One region of the Streptococcus mitis genome, then DNA from elsewhere that is predicted to be linked to it. Evidence: predicted binding sites of a transcription regulator. Region 1 holds the regulator's gene; each other region holds the start of a gene.
The links. Region 1 encodes Rex, which represses fermentation and respiration genes when NADH is low (regulators of the CRP and FNR family bind a similar motif). Its sites were predicted from a motif close to TTGTGAANTANTTCACAA; they were not measured.

Region 1 (7,763 bases):
AATACAGGACGCACCTTCTCTGAAGCTGCTAAAATCGTTGAACGTGAAGGAGCCACAGAAATTTATGCTGTTTCTAGTCACGGTCTCTTCGTTGAGGGAGCTGCTGAACTTCTTGACAATACTAATATTAAAGAAATTCTTGTGACTGATTCAGTAGCAACAAAAGAAAAAACTCCTAAAAACGTATGCTACATCACTGCTAGTGAGTTAATTGGTGATGCCATCGTCCGTATCCACGAAAGAAAACCAGTCAGCCCACTCTTTGCCTACAACAAAAAGAAATAAGGTGATTCTTTGATTTATTTGGACAATGCTGCAACGACTCCCATGTCAGCAGTTGCTATTTCAGCTATGACCAAGGTTATGCAAGAAACCCACGGAAACCCTTCTAGTATTCATGGTCATGGTCGTCAAGCTGGCAAACTCTTGCGAGAAGCTCGTCAGGAACTAGCCAAGTTACTGAAGACAAAACCTCAACATATCTTTTTCACTTCTGGTGGTACTGAAGGCAACAATACTGCTATCATTGGTTACTGCCTTCGTCACCAAGAGCAAGGAAAACATATCATCACAACTGCTATTGAGCACCATGCCGTCCTTGAAACTATTGATTACTTGGTTCAACACTTTGGGTTTGAAGCAACCATTATCCAACCAGAAAATCAAGAAATCACAGCCCAACAAATTCAAAATGCTTTACGTGATGATACAATTTTGGTTTCTACCATGTTTGCCAATAATGAGACAGGAAACCTACTTCCCATTGCTGAAATTGGCCAAATACTCAAGCAACACCCTGCTGCATATCATGTCGACGCAGTTCAAGCTATTGGTAAAATACCAATTCACCCCGAAGAATTGGGCATTGATTTTCTCACTGCTTCTGCCCATAAATTCCATGGTCCTAAGGGAATCGGCTTTCTCTACGCATCTAGCATGGATTTTGATTCCTATCTACATGGCGGAGACCAAGAACAGAAAAAACGTGCAGGGACTGAAAATCTGGCTGCCATCGTAGGTATGATAGCAGCCTTAAAAGAAGACCTAGAAAAGCAAGAAGAACATTTTCAACATGTACAAAATCTAGAAACTGCCTTTCTGGCAGAGCTAGAGGGAGTTCAGTATTACCTGAATAGAGGCGAACACCATCTCCCTTATGTTCTTAATATTGGATTTCCTGGCCAGAAAAATGACCTCTTACTCCTTCGTCTAGATTTGTCTGGAATTTCAATCTCTACTGGCTCAGCCTGTACAGCAGGCATAGTCCAATCCAGCCATGTTCTTGAAGCTATGTACGGAGCAAATTCAGAACGCTTGAAGGAATCCGTTCGTATCAGTTTGTCGCCACAAAATACTGTTGAAGACCTACATACCCTAGCAAAAACCTTAAAAGAAATTATCGGAGGTTAGCCATATGGCATTTGAAAAAACCATTCAGTTAAAAAATTGTCGTTACGACTACACTCTTAGCCCTTCTGTTAAAAAATTCACCCTTAAGGATAACACCTTTTTTGAGACTAAGATTGGTAACTATGAATTGACTCGCCTTTTGGAAAAAGTTCCGAACAGCGGTGAGGGATTCCAACTCAAAATCATCATTAACAAGGAACTTACAGGGGCTAAAATCAATATCACTGACAAGTTTGGGCTACGTCTGGTTGATATTTTCAAATCAGAAGACCACCACATTCATCAGGAAAAATTCTATTTTCTCATGGATAGTTTAGTAGAGCGTGGTGTCTTTACAAAATCGGAAAGATAGAGCCAAAATGTTTGAACTGACCTATAAGGACAGCTATCATGTAGAGCGCACTCTCAAGTATGAGGATTACGAGGCTCTCATGCTGGCTCTATCAGGATGTGTGACTCTGCCAGATACACTTTATGTAACTTCTTTGACCTTTAAAGGGCAGGAAGTTTACCAAGGTCTGGTCGGAGACCTCTACCGTTTTCTATCACATGCAGATTTTTTACATCAAAACTAAGATTTTTCTTAGTTTTTTCTTGTTTTTGTTGATTTTTTCACAATGTTTCTATAAAATAGAAGAATAGAAAGGTTGTGATTTTGTGAAAGATAAACAGTCTGCTATTCCAAAAGCTACAGCGAAAAGACTCTCTCTCTACTATCGAATTTTTAAGAGATTTCATGCAGAAAAGATTGAACGTGCCAACTCTAAGCAAATTGCAGAGGCCATTGGAATTGATTCAGCGACCGTACGTCGTGATTTTTCCTATTTTGGTGAACTGGGTCGTCGTGGCTTTGGCTACGATGTCAAAAAACTGATGACGTTTTTTGCCGATTTACTCAATGATAACTCCATCACCAATGTCATGCTGGTAGGTATTGGAAATATGGGCCATGCCCTTCTCCACTACCGCTTCCATGAGCGTAACAAGATGAAAATTATCATGGCCTTTGACCTAGATGACCATCCTGAAGTCGGTACCCAAACTCCTGATGGGATTCCTATTTACGGAATTTCTCAAATCAAGGATAAAATCAAGGATGCTGATGTGAAGACTGCTATCCTGACCGTTCCTAGCGTTAAGTCACAAGAGGTTGCTAATCTCTTGGTGGATGCTGGCGTAAAAGGAATTCTCAGTTTTTCACCAGTCCATCTGCATTTACCAAAAGACGTGGTCGTTCAGTATGTCGATTTGACAAGTGAACTCCAAACTCTCCTCTACTTCATGCGAAAAGAGGATTAGAAAGCGAAAATCATTTTATGAAAAAACCAGTTATTGGGATAACAGGAAACGAAAAAACTCATCCAGATGATGACATCATGATGAGTTACGCAGCAAAAGGCTTTGTTGAAGGCGTTAAAGACGCTGGAGGGATTCCCATCATCCTACCGATTGGTGATCAAGAAATGGCTAGCCACTATATTAGTTTGATTGACAAGCTCATCTTGACAGGTGGGCAAAATGTTGATCCAAAATTCTATGGTGAACCAAAAACCATCGATAGCGATGACTACCACCTTCAAAGGGATATCTTTGAACTGGCCCTCATCAAGGAAGCTATTAACCAGAAAAAGCCAATTTTTTCTGTCTGCCGTGGGACTCAACTCTTTAATGTTGCCATGGGTGGAACTTTGTATCAAGATATCGAAGACCACTGGCAAGATTGTTCTGCCGAGTACACAACTCAACGCTTGATGACAGAACCAAATACTGTTCTTCGAGAAATCTATGGAGAAATTTCCCATATCAACTCCTTCCACCACCAGAGCATCAAAGATTTAGCACCAAATTTAAAGATTGCGGCCCATGATCCTAAAGATGGTATCATTGAAGCTGTCATGAGTACGGATGATGTTGCCTTTCTCGGTGTCCAATGGCACCCAGAATTTCTTTTTGAAAATCGTCCCAAAGATAAAAACCTCTTTGACTATATCGTTAATGAACTTTAGATTAAATCTGTCTTTTCTCGATAACTAAAGTAACTGGAGTGAGAGACAATCAAATGGTCCAAGAGGACAATTCCCATCAGATCGCAGGCTTCTTTGACAAGTTTAGTGACATGATCATCATTTCGGCTAGGTGCCACCGCTCCTGAAGGATGATTATGAACCAAGATGAGAGAAGTCGCCATATGCTTGATAGCATAGTGAAGAATCTCTCGCGGTTCAGCAATACTACGAGTGGCAGAACCGATAAAAATGGTCTGTTGATGGATGATTTGATTTTGAGTATTGAGATAGAGCGCCACCAGGTGCTCTTGTTTTTTATCCCCCAATTCCTGTTGCATCTTCTTGGCCAACTTTTGACTGCTGAGAATACTTTCCATCTCAAGGGTTTCGTGTTTATGAATACGATGGCCCAGTTCAATCATGGCTTGTAACTCTATTGCCTTAACTCGTCCGATACCAGATAGACTCTGCAATTCCTGCAGTGTCATTTTTTTCAAATCTGTTAGGCTTGAAAGATTATTCAAGACTTTCTGGGCAATTTCAAAAACACTGGCCTGACGTGTTCCTGTTCTGAGTAAAATAGCTAGCAACTCTTGGTTACTGAGCGCTTCCACTCCTTCTTGGGCAAGTCTTTCTCTTGGCAATAGTGAATCTTCTTGGAATGAAATACTGTACATAAAAATCCTCCTCACTTTATTATTCGTGAGAAGGATGAAAAATTAGATTTTTTTCTCAATTGGGGCCACACTGGCCAAAAGTTTTTTCAAACCAACTTCTGGGAAATTGATTTTTAATTCCTGCGTAGCACCGCTACCTGAAACTTCCAGAACAGTTCCCTCTCCCCATTTCTTGTGGAGGGCAATGTCACCAATGGACCAATTTGTTTCGCTAGACGCTGATTTTGCACCAGCTGTAAATTGACCAAATGGGAGACCGCTTGACTGGATAGTTTTTGGGGCCGCACTGCGTTTACGGTCTTGAAGAGCTTGAGCCAAACTCATACCTTGACCGAAGGCAAGGCCACCACTACTATATGATGCTTTAAAGCTTGTATTTGCTGGACGAGCCAGACCTTGATACTCAAGCAAGTCTGAACTGATTTCGTTAATAAATCGAGTAGGACGGTTGTAGTTGGTACGACCAAAAAGCAGGCGTGAGTTGGCATTTGTCAGATAGAGGATTTTCTCTGCACGCGTAATTCCTACATAGGCCAGACGGCGCTCTTCTTCTAGTTCATCTTGATCTTCAGCAGCACGACTAAGTGGAAAGACATTTTCTTCCATCCCAATCAAAAAGACAACTGGAAACTCGAGACCTTTGGCAGCATGCAGGGTCATTAGAGTAACTTCTGATGTCTCCTGACTACCTGAATCGGTGTCCGCAATCAAGGCTAAATCATTTAAGAAACGACTCAGTTTGTCCAGACCAGTTTCTTCTTCTGGCTCATCAGAGGTGTCATCAAAGTTTTTCGTCACAGAAAGGAACTCTTCAATATTTTCAACCCGAGCCTTACTTTCCAGAGTTGCTTGGGCATTAAGAATATCAACGTAACCTGTTTTTTCTAGAACCGCCTCAACCAACTCTGTAATATTTAATTGATCTAGCTGCTCTCGCAAATCCAGAACCATATTGGCAAAATCCCAGATAGACTGGGCTGCTTTACCCTTGATACCAGACAACATGATATTGGCAGAAGCATCCAGCATGGACATGTTTTGCATATTCGCAAAGTCACGAATTTTCTCAACTGTACCTGGGCCAATTCCACGTTTAGGCTCGTTGATAATACGCTCAAAACTGATATTGTCACTCAAATTAGCAATGAGGTTGAGATAAGCGATAATATCTCGGATTTCCTTACGGCTGTAGAACTTGGTTCCGCCAACCATGGTATAAGGGATATTTGACTTGAGCAAGGCTTCCTCAATAGTACGGGACTGGGCATTAGTCCGATAGAGAACTGCAAAATCCTTGTGAAGGAAGTTTTGACTGCGACTAAGTTCATCGATGGTTCTGGCTACAAATACAGCCTCATCCAGCTCATCATCAGCACGATAGTAAACGATTTGCTCCCCATCAGCATTCTGGGTCCAGAGATTCTTAGGACGGCGGTTTTTATTGTTTTTAATGACCTCGTTGGCCGCTTGGAGAATAGTTTTAGTTGAACGGTAATTCTCCTCCAGCAAAACAACCTTGGCTTGGGGATAATCTTTCTCGAAATCCAAAATATTCTGCATATCAGCACCACGCCAACCGTAGATAGACTGGTCCGCATCCCCAACCACACAGATATTTTTAAAACGGGAAGCCAAGAGTTTGACCAATTGATACTGAGCGTGGTTGGTATCTTGGTACTCATCAACATGGATGTACTGAAACTTCTGCTGGTAGTAGGTCAAAACATCAGGATTTTGATCAAAGAGACGCAAGGTCAGCATAATCAAATCATCAAAATCAACGGATTCAGACTGACGAAGTTCTTTTTGATAAGCTGTGTAACACTGGGCTACGATTTGCGTGTACATATCGCCAGCTTGGGCAGCATAGGCAACATCATCAATCAGATCATTCTTAGCATTGGAAATTGTTCCTAAGATGCTCCGTTCATTCCATTTTTTCGGATCCAGGTTCAACTGCTTAAGAATGCGTTTCATAAGAGTTCGCTGTTCACCAGGATCGACAATTGTAAAATTACGGTTGTAGCCAATATGGTCCGCATCGCGACGCAAGATACGAACACACATGGAGTGAAAGGTCGCAATCAAACAGTCCTGAGTGGCTGGATTGAGGCCATAAGCACGTTCCTTCATCTCACGCGCAGCCTTATTAGTAAAGGTAATGGCCAAGATATTCCAAGGATTGACCAGCTTTTCATCAATCAGATAAGCAATGCGGTGGGTCAAAACTCGGGTCTTTCCAGAACCAGCCCCCGCCATGATCAACAAGGGACCTTCTGTCGTTTGCACCGCCTCAGCCTGACGGTCATTCATTCCATTTAATAATGCGTTCATCTTCTCTTCCTTACTCTTGAAGTCAATATTTCCATTATATCAGAATTCGAGGAAAATATCTTTAACTAGAATGGTTACGTATAGTAAACAACTCTCTCATCAACTGAAGACAACTACTTCTATCTAGATAAAAAATGAGCTTGGATTAAAATCTCCAAACTCATTTAAAGTCAATTACAATCTACTAGAACAAGCCTAGAACAGTTCCGTCGCTTTCAACATCCATGTTGAGAGCTGCTGGTCGTTTTGGAAGGCCTGGCATGGTCATGACATCACCAGTTAAAGCAACGATGAAGCCTGCACCTAATTTTGGTACCAATTCACGAATGGTAATTTCAAAGTTTTCAGGTGCTCCAAGTGCATTTGGATTGTCTGAGAAACTGTATTGAGTTTTAGCCATACAGATTGGCAATTTGTCCCAACCATTCTGAACGATTTGAGCAATTTGCGTTTGGGCTTTCTTCTCAAAGTTGACTTTGCTACCACGGTAGATTTCAGTAACAATTTTTTCAATCTTTTCTTGAACAGAAAGGTCATTGTCATATAAACGTTTGTAATTAGCTGGGGTTTCAGCAATTGTCTTAACAACTGTCTCAGCAAGTGCTACCCCACCTTCTGCGCCATCAGCCCAGACACTAGCCAACTCAACTGGTACGTCGATTGAAGCACAGAGTTCTTTCAAGGCTGCAATTTCAGCTTCAGTATCAGATACAAATTCGTTAATAGCTACGACTGCAGGTACTCCAAATTTACGGATATTTTCAACGTGGCGTTGCAAGTTAGCAAAACCTGCACGAACTGCTTCTACATTTTCTTCAGTAAGAGCGTCTTTAGCCACACCACCATTCATCTTAAGGGCACGAAGGGTTGCAACAATAACTACTGCATCTGGAGATGTTGGCAAGTTTGGTGTCTTAATATCAAGGAATTTCTCAGCACCAAGGTCTGCACCAAAACCAGCTTCAGTAACTGTATAATCAGCCAAGTGAAGAGCTGTTGTAGTTGCCAAGACTGAATTACATCCATGAGCAATATTGGCAAATGGACCACCGTGTACAAAGGCAGGTGTACCGTAAATTGTCTGAACCAGGTTCGGCTTAATCGCATCCTTCAAGATCAAAGCTAAAGCACCTTCAATCTGCAAATCACCTACAGAAACAGGTGTACGATCATAGCGATAACCAATAACGATATTCGCCAAACGGCGTTTCAAGTCCTCGATGTCTGTTGCCAAGCAAAGAATTGCCATGATCTCTGAAGCAACTGTAATGTCAAAGCCATCCTCACGTGGAATACCATTTAGAGGGCCACCAAGCCCAACTGTTACATGGCGAAG
Region 2 (7,763 bases), 360 kb from region 1:
TCTGTATCAAAGGCAAATGGATGGTCGTAGTTGGTTTTGACACGCTCTTCAAAGGTCAAATGAGACTGATCCTTGTAATATGAATCATGCTCAATCATGGAAATTTTTTCATCAGGAAAATGCGATAAAATGGCTCTTGAAACACTGGTCTTACCTCCACCAGAACCACCTGTCACTCCGATAATGATTGGTCTATTTTGCATGCTATCCTCCGTTTTTTTATCCGTCGTCTATTCTATCACATTTTTTGCAAAATTTATAGTCTGATTTGGATAGTCTAGGGGAAGAATTCCATCCCCACACTCCAGATAGATTAGCTAAAAACCTTCCTTGGTTTGTAGAGATTGTCCCGTTTTTCTAGAATGGCTAGCAATGTATCGCCTTCAAAGGCAGCTAATTCTTGTTCTGTTTGTTCGAGTTCGATAAAACGACCAAAGCGCACTTCTATAGCCTCTTCTTGAGTTAGGAAAACTTTGACAAGGTCACCTGTCCCAATCTCTAAAGGATGGAGAAAGTTCAATTGGTCAGCCTCCACTTTTCCAGCAATTTCTTCCAAGGTAAGAGCATCTTCTAGCTGTAAACCCGCTGCACTAGTCCGTGTTAAATGTGACATATGGGCAGCATAGCCAAGTTTTTCTCCCAAGTCAACCGATAAGGTACGAATATAGGTTCCCTTGCTACATTTCACACGAAAAGTAAAGCGTGCAATATGACCCTCATAAGAAATCGGACTTGTTCGCTCAAATTGATAAATAGTCACCTGACGTTCTGGGCGCTCCACTTCCTGACCAGCACGCGCATACTCATAGAGCTTGCGACCATTAACCTTAACAGCTGAATACATAGGTGGTATCTGGGTAATAGACCCAGTCAAACTAGCAATCGCTTCATCGACAAGCTTTTCATCCAAGGGCGACAAAACGGGTGTCTCAGCGACCACTTCCCCACTAGCATCCTCAGTCGTCGTGGAATAGCCCAGAGTAATCTCTCCCTCGTAGACCTTACCCTCATCCTGCATAAACTCGACCATGCGGGTCGCCTTGCCAACTGCAATGGGCAAAACACCCACTACATCCGGATCCAAGGTCCCACCATGACCAATTTTCTTGGTTCCCAAAATCTTACGCAGTTTAAAAACCGCATCATGCGAGGTCATTCCCGCTTCTTTTTTTAAGTTGATAATACCGTTCATTTGTTACTTTCTAATTCCCTTTTCACTTTACATCAACATATTCTATCTTAGACAGATTTTAAAACTATATCAGCTCATTTTTCTAAATACTTCCTAGCTTCCTGAACATAAAAGAGTTCTGGATTTTCATGGGCAATGCTTTCAAACAAACTTCGGGCACGAGCTTCATCTCCTTTTAGCTGGGCATTGAGAGCTCCGTAATAAGAAAACATGATTCGAGCTAGCTTACTTTCTGGCTCAGTAATGTCGAAGTAGTCGTTTGATTTTTTATTTAAAACAAGATCCTCTATAGCTTTTATTATGTTTATTACATTCGTCTTCCTAACAACCTGAGAATTTGTTCGAACTTTTAATGTAGCTAACATATCGATTTGGTGCGAAATTTCCTCTGTCTTATCAGCATGGATTAGAGAAAGAATCTTAAAGTAAGTTGTGGATAATTCGATTTCAAATTTCTTATTAAAATTTTTATCCTCAAAATTTATTCGTCCCAAATTATCAAGTGTTTCTTCAAACTTTCCTTGGTAGTATGACGATTGGGCAATAGCTAGTAAATAATTTGAATTATTGAACAGCTGTTGAGACTTAACGGAGTGTTCAGCTACATAACGATAATAATTTATGTGCTTTTCGAAATTAATATCTGTCAAAAAGATATTATCTACAGCTAATTTAACCAGTTTATTGTTTAATGAAAGCAATGCCTCAAACCCAAAACATACTACAGTATAAGTAATGAATTTCATAAAATTCATTTCCCCACCTTTAAATAATTCAACAACCATGCCTATAAATGATAGGCAAACTATAGGAATTAAGCAAATGTATACTATTTTTGTCAAATTATATAATTTTGAAATTTCAATTCTAGATATTTTCAACGAATAGTTATTTAATATCTCTTTCACCATTATCCTCCATTGTAGAACTTAAATATAAGAAGTCGCTCGCAATTACTAGAATCGCTATCAAAACTCCAAATACAAATGTAGATGCACTAACTGTAACACCATCAATTAAAGTACCAATAACAAAAACTGTAGCAACTACCGCTTTTAAAACCTGTTCTCCATGATATACCTTTGACAATCCAGTCTCGTTAGTAGTTTTAACTGTTGCATAATCTTATTAACCTGATTATGCTCTTTCACATAGGTGACGTACGGTAAGAACTCATATCAGTTTTATCTTCCTAAATAGCTCTTCGTTTCCTGTACATAAAGTTGTAAATATTTAATGTAGACATACGACTATTTTAAAGTTATTTCATATTTAAGGCTACTCCCCCTTCAGCGCTTCAAACTTTGCTTTCATAGTTGGATTTTTCCGGGTCAATTTTTTGACGGAAACATCTTCCAATTTATTGTTTGCAAGGCGGAGTTGGTTTTCAGATGTTGTTAGGAATTTCTTAACCTCTTCCATGCGTTTGATTGCCTTGTCGATTTCATCGATAGCTTTACCAAAGTTGATCGAAGCTGAGTTGTAGTTCTTGGCAAAGGCTAGTTTAAAGGCGTCCAAATCTTCTTCAAAATGAGTGATGTCAATATTTTGCTCCCGAATCAAAGCCAATTCTTGCTTGTATTTCAAAGAATTAAGCGCAGCATTTCGCAAGAGACCAATCAACTGGATAAAGAACTGGGGACGAACCACATACATCTTTTCATACTCATGACTGACGTCAACAATCCCTGTGTTAAAGTAATCATTATCGGCCTCAAGCATGGTCACCAAAACAGCATACTCACAGTTCTTTTCCCGACGGTCCTTATCCAATTCCTTATAAAAGTCTGCATTCTTGTGCTTCTTCTCTGTTCCGTCCGCTTCATTTTTCATCTCAAACATGATAGAAATGATTTCGACCCCATTTTCATCACATTCACGGAAGATAAAGTCACCCTTAGACCCACGCGCAGAGACCTTGTTATCCTTCTCAAAGTAGGCATTTGGAAAAGCAAAACTGCGGACCTTGTTAAACTCACTCTCTGCATAGTGTTCCAGACTTTCCCCGATAGCTTTTGTAGACTGCTGGGCTTTGAAATTCTTATAGAACTCGACCTGTTCACTCGCTGCCTTGAGCTGTGCTTCATAGTTTTGTTTAAGAGAAGCCAAAGACAACTCATTTTCTTTTTCTTGTAAAAGAAGCTGATTTTTGACCTGATCCCGTTCTTTTTCTAGGTCAGAAAGGGTCTTTTGCAGTTGATTTTCATGCTCCAAACGTAAGGTCGCCAATTGATTTTCCAAGGCCTGTACTTCCTTATCCTTAGCCAATAATGCCTGATTGCTTGTCTGTTCAACCTCTTTCTTGGCCAATTCTTTTTCTGTATCAAAATTTTGGATTTGACTCTGTAATTGAGCAATTTCTTGGTCTTTTTGAGCTAGTTTAGACTGTTGTTCATTCATGGCCTTTTGCTCAGCCAAGGCCAGTTCCTGCTTCATCCGATCATGTACTTCCTTATCAAACTCTGCTGTTCTCACTTGGGATAAAAGTTCAGCATACTGACTTTCATTTACTGTAAAGACTTCCCCACAGTTGGGGCATTTGATTTCGTTCATATCGTTCCTCTTTCTAGACTTCTTTATCCATTATATCATGCCTGAGGGAAAATCAAAAACAGTGAGTCAAAACCCACTGTTTATCTTCTTTTACTTTAAATTTTTTCCAAGGCCAAGCGCAAGTCTTCGATCAAATCATCTACATTTTCAAGACCGATTGACAAACGAATTTGGTTTGGTGTGACACCTGCTGCTTCTAGGTCTTTTTCTGACAATTGACCGTGAGTGGTTGTAGCTGGATGAACAACAAGCGATTTAGCATCTGCCACATTGGCAAGGTCAGAGAAGATTTCTAAATGATCAATTACCTTGCGTGCTTCTGCTTCCCCACCTTTGACATGGAAGGTAAAGATTGAGCCCACACCTTTTGGCAAGTATTTCTCAGCCAAGGCATGGTAAGGACTATCAGCAAGTTTTGGATAGTTGACTTTTTCTACCTTAGGATGGTTGACAAGGAAATCAACAATTTTCTCTGCATTTTGCACATGACGTTCGACACGAAGAGAAAGGGTTTCAAGTCCTTGAAGCAAGAGGAAAGCATTGAATGGTGACAAGGCTGCACCTGTATCACGAAGCAATTGGACACGGACAGCGATAATAAAGGCTGCTGCACCCACATCACGAGTATAGCTCAAATTGTGGTAGCTTGGGTCTTCCTCAACAAATTGAGGGAATTTTCCTGAAGCCGCCCAGTCAAAACGACCGCTATCGACAATCACGCCTCCAATAGTCGTACCATGCCCACCGATAAACTTAGTCGCTGAGTGAATAGCAATATCTACGCCGTGAGAAAAGACATTAATCAAGTAAGGTGTAGCAAAGGTATTGTCGGAAACAAGTGGAATCTGATGCTTATGAGCAATCTCTGCCAATTTTTCCAAATCTGGAATGTTAATCAAGGGGTTGCCCAAGGTTTCAATCAAGACAAGCTTGGTATTGTCATTGATAGCTGCTTCTACTTCATCCAAATTATCCACATCGACAAAGGTTGTTGTGATACCATAACGAGGAAGGGTTTCTTTCAAGAGATTGAAAGTCCCACCGTAAATAGTTGATGCTGCCACTACATGGTCACCTGCATGAGCAAGAGCCAAAATCGTATAAGTCACTGCAGCCATACCTGATGCTGTTGCAAGAGATCCGACACCACCTTCGAGAGCTGCAATTCTTTCTTCAAAAGCAGCCGTTGTAGGATTGGTGATACGAGTATAAATGTTCCCTGGTTTCCTCAAGGCAAACAGATCGGCACCTTCCTGCGTGTCATCAAAAACAAAAGATGTTGTTTGATAAATCGGCACTGCACGAGACTTGGTAGCTGGATCCACAACTTGACCAGCATGTAGTTGCAAAGTTTCAAATTTAAAATCACGAGTCATAGGGCGACCTCCAAATAGTTTGATTAAGGATATTGTAGCACCTTAAGGTATAGTTTACAAATATCAGTTTTCTATATTTTGATATAAGAAATAGCTATTACCTTATTTTAAAAATGAAAAAAGCACGACTCAATCGTGCTCATTTTCTTAATCTACATAAGTATCTTCATTTTTATTGAGGAAGGCATATGGAAGACCCATCAAGAGACCACCACCAATGAAGTTCCCAATGAAGGTTACACCCCAGTGACGAAGCATATTTCCAACACCGAAGTTAGCAATTGAATCAGCAGCAACACTGAATTTCACAATAGCGAAAGAAGCAAAATTCGCCGCAATGTGCTCGTTTGTTAAGAATACAAACATGTAAATTGCTGATAAAACTAGCCAAAGTTTGGCACCACCATCTTTGACCAAAACAAATGAAAGAATCGCAATATTTACGAAAATATTTGCCAAAATCGCCTCAAGCAAGATTAATTCATTTGAACGGCCTAACTTCATCTCAACAACCCCTGAGATGAAACTATCGTGTGTCAGATGTGCATAGGCTGCCGAATGAGCAAAGCCCCAACCTGCTATCAAAGCCCCGATAAGGTTGAACAAGGTACAGTAAAGTAAAATCTCAGCTGTCTTTCTCCAAGAAATTTTTTTCAAGAAACTACCAGCAGTCAAGAACATCATGTTTGATGTTACCAACTCGGCATTCAAGAAAACAATATAGGCCAAGCCCCAAGCAAAGACAAATGGGAAGAGGAAGCGTCCACTACCTGGTGCAATTTTATTAATCAAGTCAGCCCCAACCGCACCAGCAGCAGTACTGAAGGTTAAAAATGCACCTGCAAACATAGAACGAATCGCATACTTAAATTTGCTTTGACTATAAAGACTTTCCTTCTTCTTGCAAGCAAATTCAATCTTTGAGATAAATTCTGAAGAAACCATAATAAACTCCTAAAACTTTTATTTGTGATAATTATAACATAAAATCGATATAATGAAAAGCCTTTCCTAATTGTATTTTTAATAAATTTATAAATCCAGTAATCGTTTACATTGTTTGAATAACAAGCTTTTAGAATTTTTAATTATTAGAATATAAAGATTGCATGGAATAACTTTTATTCTATTTAATATATTTTGTTGTTACAATTTACAAAACGATTTTCTCTGCAAGCCTATTTTGTAAAAGAAAAAAGAGAGAATCGTTCTGACTCTCCCTGATACACTAACTCTTCTTAATCAACATATGTATCTTCATTCTTATTTAGAAAGGCATACGGTAAACCAATCAGAAGACCTCCACCTATAAAGTTAGCAATAAAGGTTACACCCCAATGTCGAAGGATATTTGGAAGATCAAAGTGAGGTACTTGATCAGCAATCATGCTGAATTTCATAATACTAAAGGAAGCAAAATTGGCAGCGATGTGCTCATTGGACAAGAAGACAAACATGGAAATAGCTGATAAAATGATCCATAGTTTGGCAGCACCGTCTTTGACTAATATAGATGAAAGAATGGCAATATTTACAAATACATTGGCAAGAATTCCCTCAAGCAGGACTAAATCACTTGGACGCGCCAATTTCTTGGCTACAAGCTTAGGAAGGAAACTATCATGGGTCAAATGCGAAAAGGCTGACGAGTTGGCAAAGGCCCATCCAGCCACCAAGGCACCAATGAGATTAAACAAAGTACAATAGAGTAAAATAATCATTGCCTTTTTCCAATCAATCTTTTTCAAAAATGCGCCTGCTGTTAAATACATCATATTGGAAGTTACCAATTCCGCATTTAGAAAGACAATATAAACCAGCCCCCAAGCAAAAACAAATGGGAACAGGAAATACCCACTACTTGGAACAATACTATTAAGTAAATCTGCACCAATAGCGCCGGCAGCTGTACTAAAGGTTAAAAAAGCACCTGCAAACATAGAACGAATTGCATACTTTAACTTACTTTGCTTGAAAAGACTTTCTTTCTTGTGGCAATAATAATCAATCTTCGAAATAAACTCTGACGAACTCATAAACGTCTCCTATTTTTTTATATTTAGTATTATAACACAAAATATTAAAATAGGTAATTGTTTTTGAAAAATGCTAGTATTTGTATTGATTTATCATTACTTAGCATGCTTATAAAGCAATATAAAAAGAACCAGTAAAATAAAATGTTTACTGATTCTTTAACTATTAATAGCGCTGTTTATATGGTTGATTGAAAGCTGTTAGAATTTCTTCAGGTGTTTGTGAATAATCCTTTGTATCTTTCAAGTCACCTTTTACGATAATACGTTCTGTCGCATCATAGTCAACACAGGTTACAAGTGTGATTTCATCAACTCCAGTACGGTCATCAATCTCATCAACGCGATCTGGAGTCACATGCTTCACTTCACGGATTTCATAGGTATAAACTTTATCCTTATCGGTTAGGTAAATTTTCATCCCATTTTTAGCGCGTGATAATGGAGAAAAGAGCATTTGGCTGGCATTTTCCGCCGTGAAGATGTGATGGCTCGCAAGTGAATAGTTTCCTTTCCCCATCACTTGGTCACGCTTCATTGTACCAGCTCCATAGAAGAGATTGACATTATCAAGCCCCTTAAAAATAGGCAAGTTAATTTCTACCT
Region 3 (7,763 bases), 820 kb from region 1:
TTCAACTTTGTAGAAGAATGCCTACTAGACAAAACACTCGTATCAACTATTCAACACCAAGACCTCCTAAAAGCTGAACAGCTAACCTTTACCCTCAGCTGGTTGCCAAGTCATCGCTAAATAATAAAAAATCTGCAATCCCCAAGGTTATCCACAATCTGTGAATAACTATCCCAAACTGTGCTTAACTCTTGAGTTGCAGCAATTAAAACTACTTTATAATCCTCAAAAGTTACTAAATTGGTCATACAAATAAGAATTATCACTAAAATAATCAGAAGTTATCCACACTTATCCACAACCTGTTAGTAACTTTTGTGAATAGTCTTATTTAAGCTAAGGCTTATCTCTCACGAACACTAAAAAGAGCCTGACTCCAGGCTCTTTAGTCTATTATTTCTTCTCAGCACGTAGAGCTGACAAGATTTGTGTACGGATATCATCCACACCATTTGGCGTATTTGGTAAAAAGATAGTTTGATTTCCTTTAGAGGCAAAGGTATTCAAAGTATCCAAATACTGGTTGGTCAAGAGTATGGACATGATTTGTTCTTCTGTCATGCCAACATTGGCTTCCTTGAGTTCTGTGATAGACTCTGCCAATCCATCCACAATCGCCTTACGTTGTTGGGCAATCCCCACACCATGAAGGCGGTCTTTTTCTGCTTCGGCTTCAGCTGCAGTGACGATTTTAATCTTGTCAGCTTCCGCCAATTCTTGCGCTGCAACCCGCTTACGTTGCGCCGCATTGATTTCATTCATGGATTGCTTAACTTCTGCATCTGGTTCGACTTTGGTAATCAAGGTTTTCACGATAATATAACCGTAAGTTGTCATTTCTTCCGCTACTTGGTGTTGAACCTCAAGGGCAATCTCATCTTTTTTCTCAAATAATTCATCCAAGGTTAATTTTGGAACAGAAGAGCGAAGGGCGTCTTCGATATAAGATTTAATCTGAGATTCTGGACGCATGAGTTTATAGTAGGCATCTGTCACGCTCTGTTCATTGACACGGTACTGAGTCGCTACATTCATCATAACAAACACATTGTCCTTGGTCTTAGTCTCAACCACAATATCGCTTTGCAACAAGCGCAACTGAATCCGAGCTGCAATCGAGTCAATCCCAAAAGGCAAGCGAATATGAATACCGCTATTGGCAACCTTTTGGTATTTCCCAAAGCGTTCAATAATCGCCACCGACTGCTGACGAACCACATAAACTGTACTCAGTGTGACTATCAGTAATAGGAGCACACAAATCACCACAAAAATCATCAAAAATGTTGTTATCATCGCGACGACCTCCATCATTATTTTTTTCCTGTATTATAGCACATTTAAAGAAGGTTGTGCAGTTTTTACTGCGATTTTTCCTGAAATGTCAATAATTAGAGGTGAATTGTCACATTATCGTCTAATCTCTTGCTAAAACAACTCTTTATAAAAGGCAATCGTTTCTTCTAAGGTTGGCATAAATGGGTTTCCTGGTGCGCAGGCATCAATCAAGGCATTCTTAGAAAGGTATTCAAAGTCGAAATCTTTTTCTTCAATACCAAGTTCAGTCAATTTCTTAGGAATACCTACTGTCTCAGAAAGCTTCTCAATCTCAGCAATCGCATAATCGGCACACTCTTCATCTGATTTATCCTCTACATGGAGTCCCAAGGCTTTAGCAACATTGCGGAAAGCTTCTGGTACACGTTTAGCATTTTCACGTTCTATAACTGGTAGCAACATAGCACAGCAAACACCGTGTGGCAAGTTATATACTGCACCGAGTTGATGAGCCATTGAGTGAACATAACCAAGACCAGCATTGTTAAAGCTCATACCACCAAGGAAAATAGCATTGACCATACCTTCACGCGCTTCAATATCGTGTCCATTTGCTACAGCGCGAGGAAGATATTCCTTGATAAGCTCAATTGCTCCGATAGATAATTTCTTGGTCACATCATAAGCACCAGGTGTTACCAAAGCTTCAACAGCGTGAGTCAGAGCATCCATACCAGTAGCTGCAGTCAAGCCTTTAGGTTTGGAAAGCATGAGTTCCGGGTCATTAACAGAGATAAGAGCAAGGCTATTCTTGTCAACCATTACCATCTTAACCTTGCGTTCTTCATCAGTAATCACATAGTTAATGGTAATTTCTGCTGATGTACCTGCAGTAGTATTGATAGCTACAACAGGAAGACCTTTTTTAGCAGATTTATGAAGTCCTTCATAATCCTGTGGTTTTCCACCATTTGTAGCCATGATAGAGATACAACTAGCTGCATCCTGTGGAGAGCCCCCACCAAGACTGATGATAAAATCACATCCATGTTCTTGCAAAGCAGCTACCCCATCTGTGACATTCTTACAAGTAGGGTTTGGCTCTACATCGCTAAAGATGACATATTCGATTCCTTCTGCATCTAGTGGTTTTAAAACCTTAGGTAAAATGTCACTTCCTTCGATAAACTTATCTGTCACCAAAAGTGCCTTTTTATAGCCAAGTTCCTTGATATAAGGACCTACTTCATTTACAACACCTTTACCAATAAGGTTGACTGCCGGAACATAAAATGTAGCCATATAATTTTCCTCCTGCGCCTTTGCGCTATCTATTTAACATCATTATATTACTTTTTGTATTCGTTTTCAATTATTTGTGAATTGTTTAACAAATAATTTTAAAAGGAGTGAAATTTGATTATTATTTATAAGATCCTTTCCCAATATGATACTCTGCTCCTTGAAACAAAATTGCATCTACCAAAGATAACAGCTATAGGCTATCCGCCGACACATGAAATGGGCTACACATCAGCCCCTATTTCAAAAAACCGACTAGCTCTCATGAACTAGTCGATTTCTCATCAATGCGCTAACATTTCTTGGGCGATTTCTTGGCCAGATAGGTTATCTGGGTAGTAGGTTGGCCAGTTATCCATTTCTTCAAAGAGGGCTTCTTGGCTTGTGCCTCCAAAGAAGATATGGAAATGTTCTGCCTTAACTGGGGCGATATTGTGGTCACTAAACTGAACATACTTGAACTGTCCAGCGTCTGCATCTGTGGCTTCAAATAGGAAGCGCACGCCACGATTTCCTTTCTTATAAGTCAAGATTTTCTTACCAACATACTTGTAGGTGAATTTCTTACTTTGTCCACCTTGAACAAATTCCATAGTGTTATCAGTGATATTAATCTTAGTCACATCTGTCTGATAGCCTTTTGTATAGTAGGCCTTGTACTCAGCCTGAGTCATCTTACCTGTCAACTTAGCCTTGTAATCAAACACTTGATCAAAAGTACCATCTTCAAGGAAAGGATAAACTGATTGCCAGTTACCTGCATAGTCACTCAAGGTGCGGTCCTTGACAGCTGCATCCTCGAAGTAACCATTTTGGACTGTCTTGGTATCCTCTGCCTTTTCAGGCTCGATTGCTGGGCCTTCTTGGTCCGTTGTTTGTTTTAGAGCCTTGAGGTTTTTCTCCATCACGGAGATGTAATTTTCTCCAGCCTTGGTGTCCTCTTCTGTCAGACTTTCTAAAGGATTGAGGACATCTGTTTTAACACCTGCTTCTTTTGAAAGTGTATTAGCAAGGGCCTGTGAGGCATTTTCTTCAAAGTAGATATAGGCAATTTTATTTTTCTTGACATACTCTGTCAATTCTGCCAAGCGAGCTGCTGATGGCTCTGCATCTGGAGAAAGGCCTGAGATTGCGACTTGTTTGAGTCCATAGTCCAAGGCGAGATAGTTAAAGGCTGCGTGCTGCGTTACAAAGCTCTTTTGTTTGGCTTGAGACAAGCCTTCTGCATAAGCCTTATCCAAGGCTTGTAATTTTTCGATATAGGCAGCAGCATTCTTCTCAAAGGTCTCTTTTTTATCAGGATAATCTGCTGATAAACTGTCACGGATGTGCTCTACTAGTTTAATGGCACGAACTGGTGATAACCAAACATGGGGATCGAACTCATGGTGATGGCCTTCTTCTCCATGGTCATGGTCTCCCTCTTCTTCCTCACCACCTGGCAAGAGCAACATATCGCCTGTCGCCTTGATGGTTTTGACCTTTTTCTTATCCAAAGTATCTAGCAATTTAGGAACCCAAGTTTCCATGTTTTCATTTTCATAAACGAAGGTGTCTGCATCTTGAATCTTGGCAACTGCCTTGGCAGATGGTTCATATTCATGGGGTTCTGTACCAGCACCGATTAGGAGTTCTACATTAGCAGTATCTCCTGCAACTTGCTTGGTAAATTCATAGACAGGGTAAAAGGTTGTCACAATATTTAGTTTGCCATCTGCCTGCTTTTGATTGGAACAAGCCACTAAAAACAAGGCACATAGACTGGCGAGTAATAAGCTAATTTTTTTCATGTTCATCTCCTATTTGATAAAACGTCTTACTAAACTAATGAGTAAAAAGACAGTTACAAAAATAATTGTAATGCTTGCACTTGCAGGTGTTTCTGCATAGTAGGAAATGTAAAGTCCTGCTACCATTCCCAAAAATCCAATAGCACTGGCAAGCAGCATAACCGATTTAAAGTTTTTCCCCAGACGCAGGGCTATACTAGCTGGCAAGACCATAATGGTCGATACCAGAAGAGCTCCCGCAGCTGGAATCATAAGGGCAATGGCCACCCCCGTCACCATGTTAAAAAGAATGGACATGGTACGAACTGGCAAGCCATCCACAAAGGCCGTATCCTCATCAAAGGTCAGTATATACATAGGACGAAGGAAGAGGAAGGTCAAAATCAAGACAACCGCCGCAATGACAAAGAGGGAAATGACCTGCTCTTCGCTAATAGTCACGATTGAACCAAAAAGATACTGATCCAAACTCATAGAACTAGAGCTTTTACCCTTGCTCATGACAATCAGAGAAACAGCCAGACCTGTTGACATGAGGATAGCTGTCCCGATTTCCATAAAGCTCTTGTAAACCGTACGGAGATACTCCAGAAAGACCGCCGCAATCAAAACAATGGCAATAGTGGAAATAGTCGGAGAAATCCCCAGAACCAAACCAAAAGCTACACCCGAAAGCGAGACGTGGCTGAGGGTATCACTCATCAAACTCTGACGACGCAAGATAAGGAAGGTTCCCAATACCGGCGAGAAAAGACTCATGGCAATAACGGCCAGAAATGCACGTTGCATAAAGTCATAAGATAACAAACTAAGCATGGCCCACCTCCTGGTCATTCTCATGAACATTGAAACAACGCCATGGCGAATCTTGGTTACGGACTAGATGGATATTGCGATCCGCATAATCCTTAACTTCTTCAGGGTCATGGGTAATCATCAAAACAGCCTTGCCATGATGATGGGCGCTGTGGTGCATGAGTTCGTAAAATTCATTTTTACTTCCTGCATCCATCCCCGTTGTCGGCTCATCTAGAATAAACACATCTGGATCCGAAGCAAACATACGCGCAATCACCGCTCGCTGCTTTTGTCCTCCAGATAGAGACCCCAAGCGTTTGTCTCGATGTTCCCACATACCAACTGAGTCCAAACTAGCCTTGATATGCTCCTCATCATGAGCATTCAAACGACGGAACCAACCCTTTCGTGGATAGCGACCCGACTTGACAAATTCATAAACCGTACTTGGAAAACCAGCATTAAAACTGGCAATCTGCTGGGGAAGATAGGCTATTCTCAATTTCTTACCCTGCGTATTTGTCTTTGAAATGGTCACCTTTCCAATGCGTGGCTGAAGGATTCCAAGACTGGCCTTAATCAGTGTCGTCTTAGCTGCCCCATTCTCCCCTGTCAAGGTAACAAATTCCCCACTATCAACACTATAATTGATATGTTCAAGAACGGGCTCCTTATCATAATAGAAGGATAAATCCTCTACCGTAATGTATCTCATTATTTGATTTCTCCTACTAAAGCAGTCAAAAACCGCTGAATAACTTTTTGTTCATTTGGAGTAAACTGAGTTGCCACTTGTTCATAGGTTAAAAGTGTATGCTCATGGTGATGATGGTGCTCCTCAGCGATTGGACGAGCCAAATCAGTCAACTGATAAAAAATCACACGCGCATCCTTAGGATCTTTAGATGTTTCCAACATCCCTTCCTTGACCAAAGACTTAATGGCCTTGGTAACTGCCGCCTGACTGACATTGAGGCGACGGGCCAACTCTGAATTTGTTAAAGATTCCTCTGACAAGAGCATGAGAATGTGCTCCTGAGTATTGGTCAGGGCCACCTCGCTAGTACAATGACCTATTAGGATTTCATGCTGATTTTCCGCCTGCAAAATCACCTCATTTAAAAAGGCATCGATATCCTTCGCTAGCTGTCTCATATCTGACTCCTTTCCTTTTAGACTTCTCTTTTTTAAGAGAAAATACTATTCTTTAAAAAAAATTATTTACTGGTTAATTATATCACAACCAAAAAAAGAGTCAAGGGAAAGAGCTATAAAAACGTTTCCCTAGACTCCTTTAGATTTGAAATTTAACTTATTTTTGCTGTGATTTTCGACTTACAAAGATACCTGCTAACCCTGTGACCATTCCCATTAAAAGCAAGAAAATAGATTGTTCACTACCTGTATTTGGAAGAACTTTTTCTGAAACGACTTCCTTCTTGCTAAATTGACCTGCCACCTCATAAGAAAGTTTTACAGTAGTATTTGCATCAACTGTAGCTGCATCTGTTTGAGACGTTTCCCTGATGGTAGATTAGTGTCATAGTAGACCTTCACACCTGAAACTTGCAAGAAGCCACCACTTGGTTCTAGCAATGGTTGTCCGTTCTCATCCAAGACCTTCTTGCTATCCTTATCGACCTGCAAGATAGATCCGAGTGACTTTTCAAACATATCCAATACTTGTTGCCCAGTCACTTGGATTTGTGAAATGGTATTTCCAAATGGAAGAACAGCAATAACATTACCTTTTGTGATTGGTTTGCCTTTTACAATAGTTTCACGCAGTCCACCACCATTTGTCACAGCGATGTCAGCCGGATGGCTAAATCCTGTTTGACCATACTGATAGAGGGAATCTGCTACGACGTTTCCGAGGTTAGTTTCACGGACTCGAACATTTTCCCGGTCACCGTTGAGTTCTACAGGGCTGTTTGAAACGAGGATTTTTAGACAAGGCTTCTGCCAGAGTTGAACCACGCCATTCGACTGGGGTTGTCGTATCTACACCTAAGTGAGCGAGGACGACATAGTGTTTGTAGTCCTTACCTTCGGTACTTGCCTTAGCTTGCACTTCTTCAATAACCTTATTCACCTCTGTAATTGGATCTGTAAAGGTTACTCCTTTGACATTTTTAGGGTGAATTTTAGTAGCTGTTTCCGGTGTTGTCACACCAATCACAACAAACTCATCACCTTTTACAGTCTTATCTTTATCAACAATTGTAGAAGCTTCAAAGAGACGGGCACCATTGACGTAGGTATTTGAGCTAAGTAATGGGAATTTCAAAATTTCTTTGTATTTCTTAGCTTCGTCTAAACCAAAGTCAAACTCATGGTTTCCTACTGCCATGGCATCATACTGTATCTGATTGAGAATTTCGGCGCGTGCTTCACCCTTTGTAGAGTTAGAAATCGGTAAACCTTGGAAGGCATCTCCAGCATCTACGACGAGAGTAGTTTGATTTGATTTCGCGCGTTCCTGCTCGATGACTGTCGCTAGCTTAGCGTCTCCAATTACTCCCTTTTCCTCTACAATACGACCATGGACATCATTAGTGTGCAAGATAACGGTGTCTTTTTCTTCGCTTTTAG

Region 2: M594_RS04085 (formate/nitrite transporter family protein) is a predicted target of Rex. The motif match lies at 6,089-6,106, and genes of this name have one in related genera.
Region 3: M594_RS09675 (iron-containing alcohol dehydrogenase) is a predicted target of Rex. The motif match lies at 2,655-2,672, and genes of this name have one in related genera.

The regions. Positions count from the first base shown of each region.
Region 1 covers NZ_CP047883.1:1,188,489-1,196,251, forward strand. The annotation lists gene M594_RS05870 (ribose-phosphate diphosphokinase) at 1-285, shown strand, start outside; gene M594_RS05875 (cysteine desulfurase family protein) at 295-1,410, shown strand; gene M594_RS05880 (DUF1831 domain-containing protein) at 1,415-1,762, shown strand; gene M594_RS05885 (DUF4649 family protein) at 1,770-1,985, shown strand; gene M594_RS05890 (redox-sensing transcriptional repressor Rex) at 2,068-2,709, shown strand; gene M594_RS05895 (gamma-glutamyl-gamma-aminobutyrate hydrolase family protein) at 2,727-3,416, shown strand; gene radC (RadC family protein) at 3,413-4,093, opposite strand; gene pcrA (DNA helicase PcrA) at 4,136-6,427, opposite strand; gene M594_RS05910 (formate--tetrahydrofolate ligase) at 6,612-7,763, opposite strand, start outside.
Region 2 covers NZ_CP047883.1:824,615-832,377, reverse strand. The annotation lists gene udk (uridine kinase) at 1-203, opposite strand, end outside; gene truB (tRNA pseudouridine(55) synthase TruB) at 314-1,192, opposite strand; gene M594_RS04105 (hypothetical protein) at 1,267-2,103, opposite strand; gene M594_RS04100 (hypothetical protein) at 2,081-2,281, opposite strand; gene M594_RS04095 (DUF2130 domain-containing protein) at 2,471-3,745, opposite strand; gene M594_RS04090 (O-acetylhomoserine aminocarboxypropyltransferase/cysteine synthase family protein) at 3,841-5,121, opposite strand; gene M594_RS04085 (formate/nitrite transporter family protein) at 5,269-6,066, opposite strand; gene M594_RS04080 (formate/nitrite transporter family protein) at 6,360-7,157, opposite strand; gene M594_RS04075 (class A sortase) at 7,324-7,763, opposite strand, start outside.
Region 3 covers NZ_CP047883.1:2,010,576-2,018,338, forward strand. The annotation lists gene M594_RS09665 (GH92 family glycosyl hydrolase) at 1-120, shown strand, start outside; gene M594_RS09670 (SPFH domain-containing protein) at 394-1,278, opposite strand; gene M594_RS09675 (iron-containing alcohol dehydrogenase) at 1,429-2,580, opposite strand; gene adcA (zinc ABC transporter substrate-binding lipoprotein AdcA) at 2,865-4,370, opposite strand; gene M594_RS09685 (metal ABC transporter permease) at 4,380-5,186, opposite strand; gene M594_RS09690 (metal ABC transporter ATP-binding protein) at 5,179-5,883, opposite strand; gene adcR (zinc-dependent transcriptional regulator AdcR) at 5,883-6,323, opposite strand; partial or broken gene M594_RS09700 (5'-nucleotidase C-terminal domain-containing protein) at 6,481-7,763, opposite strand, start outside.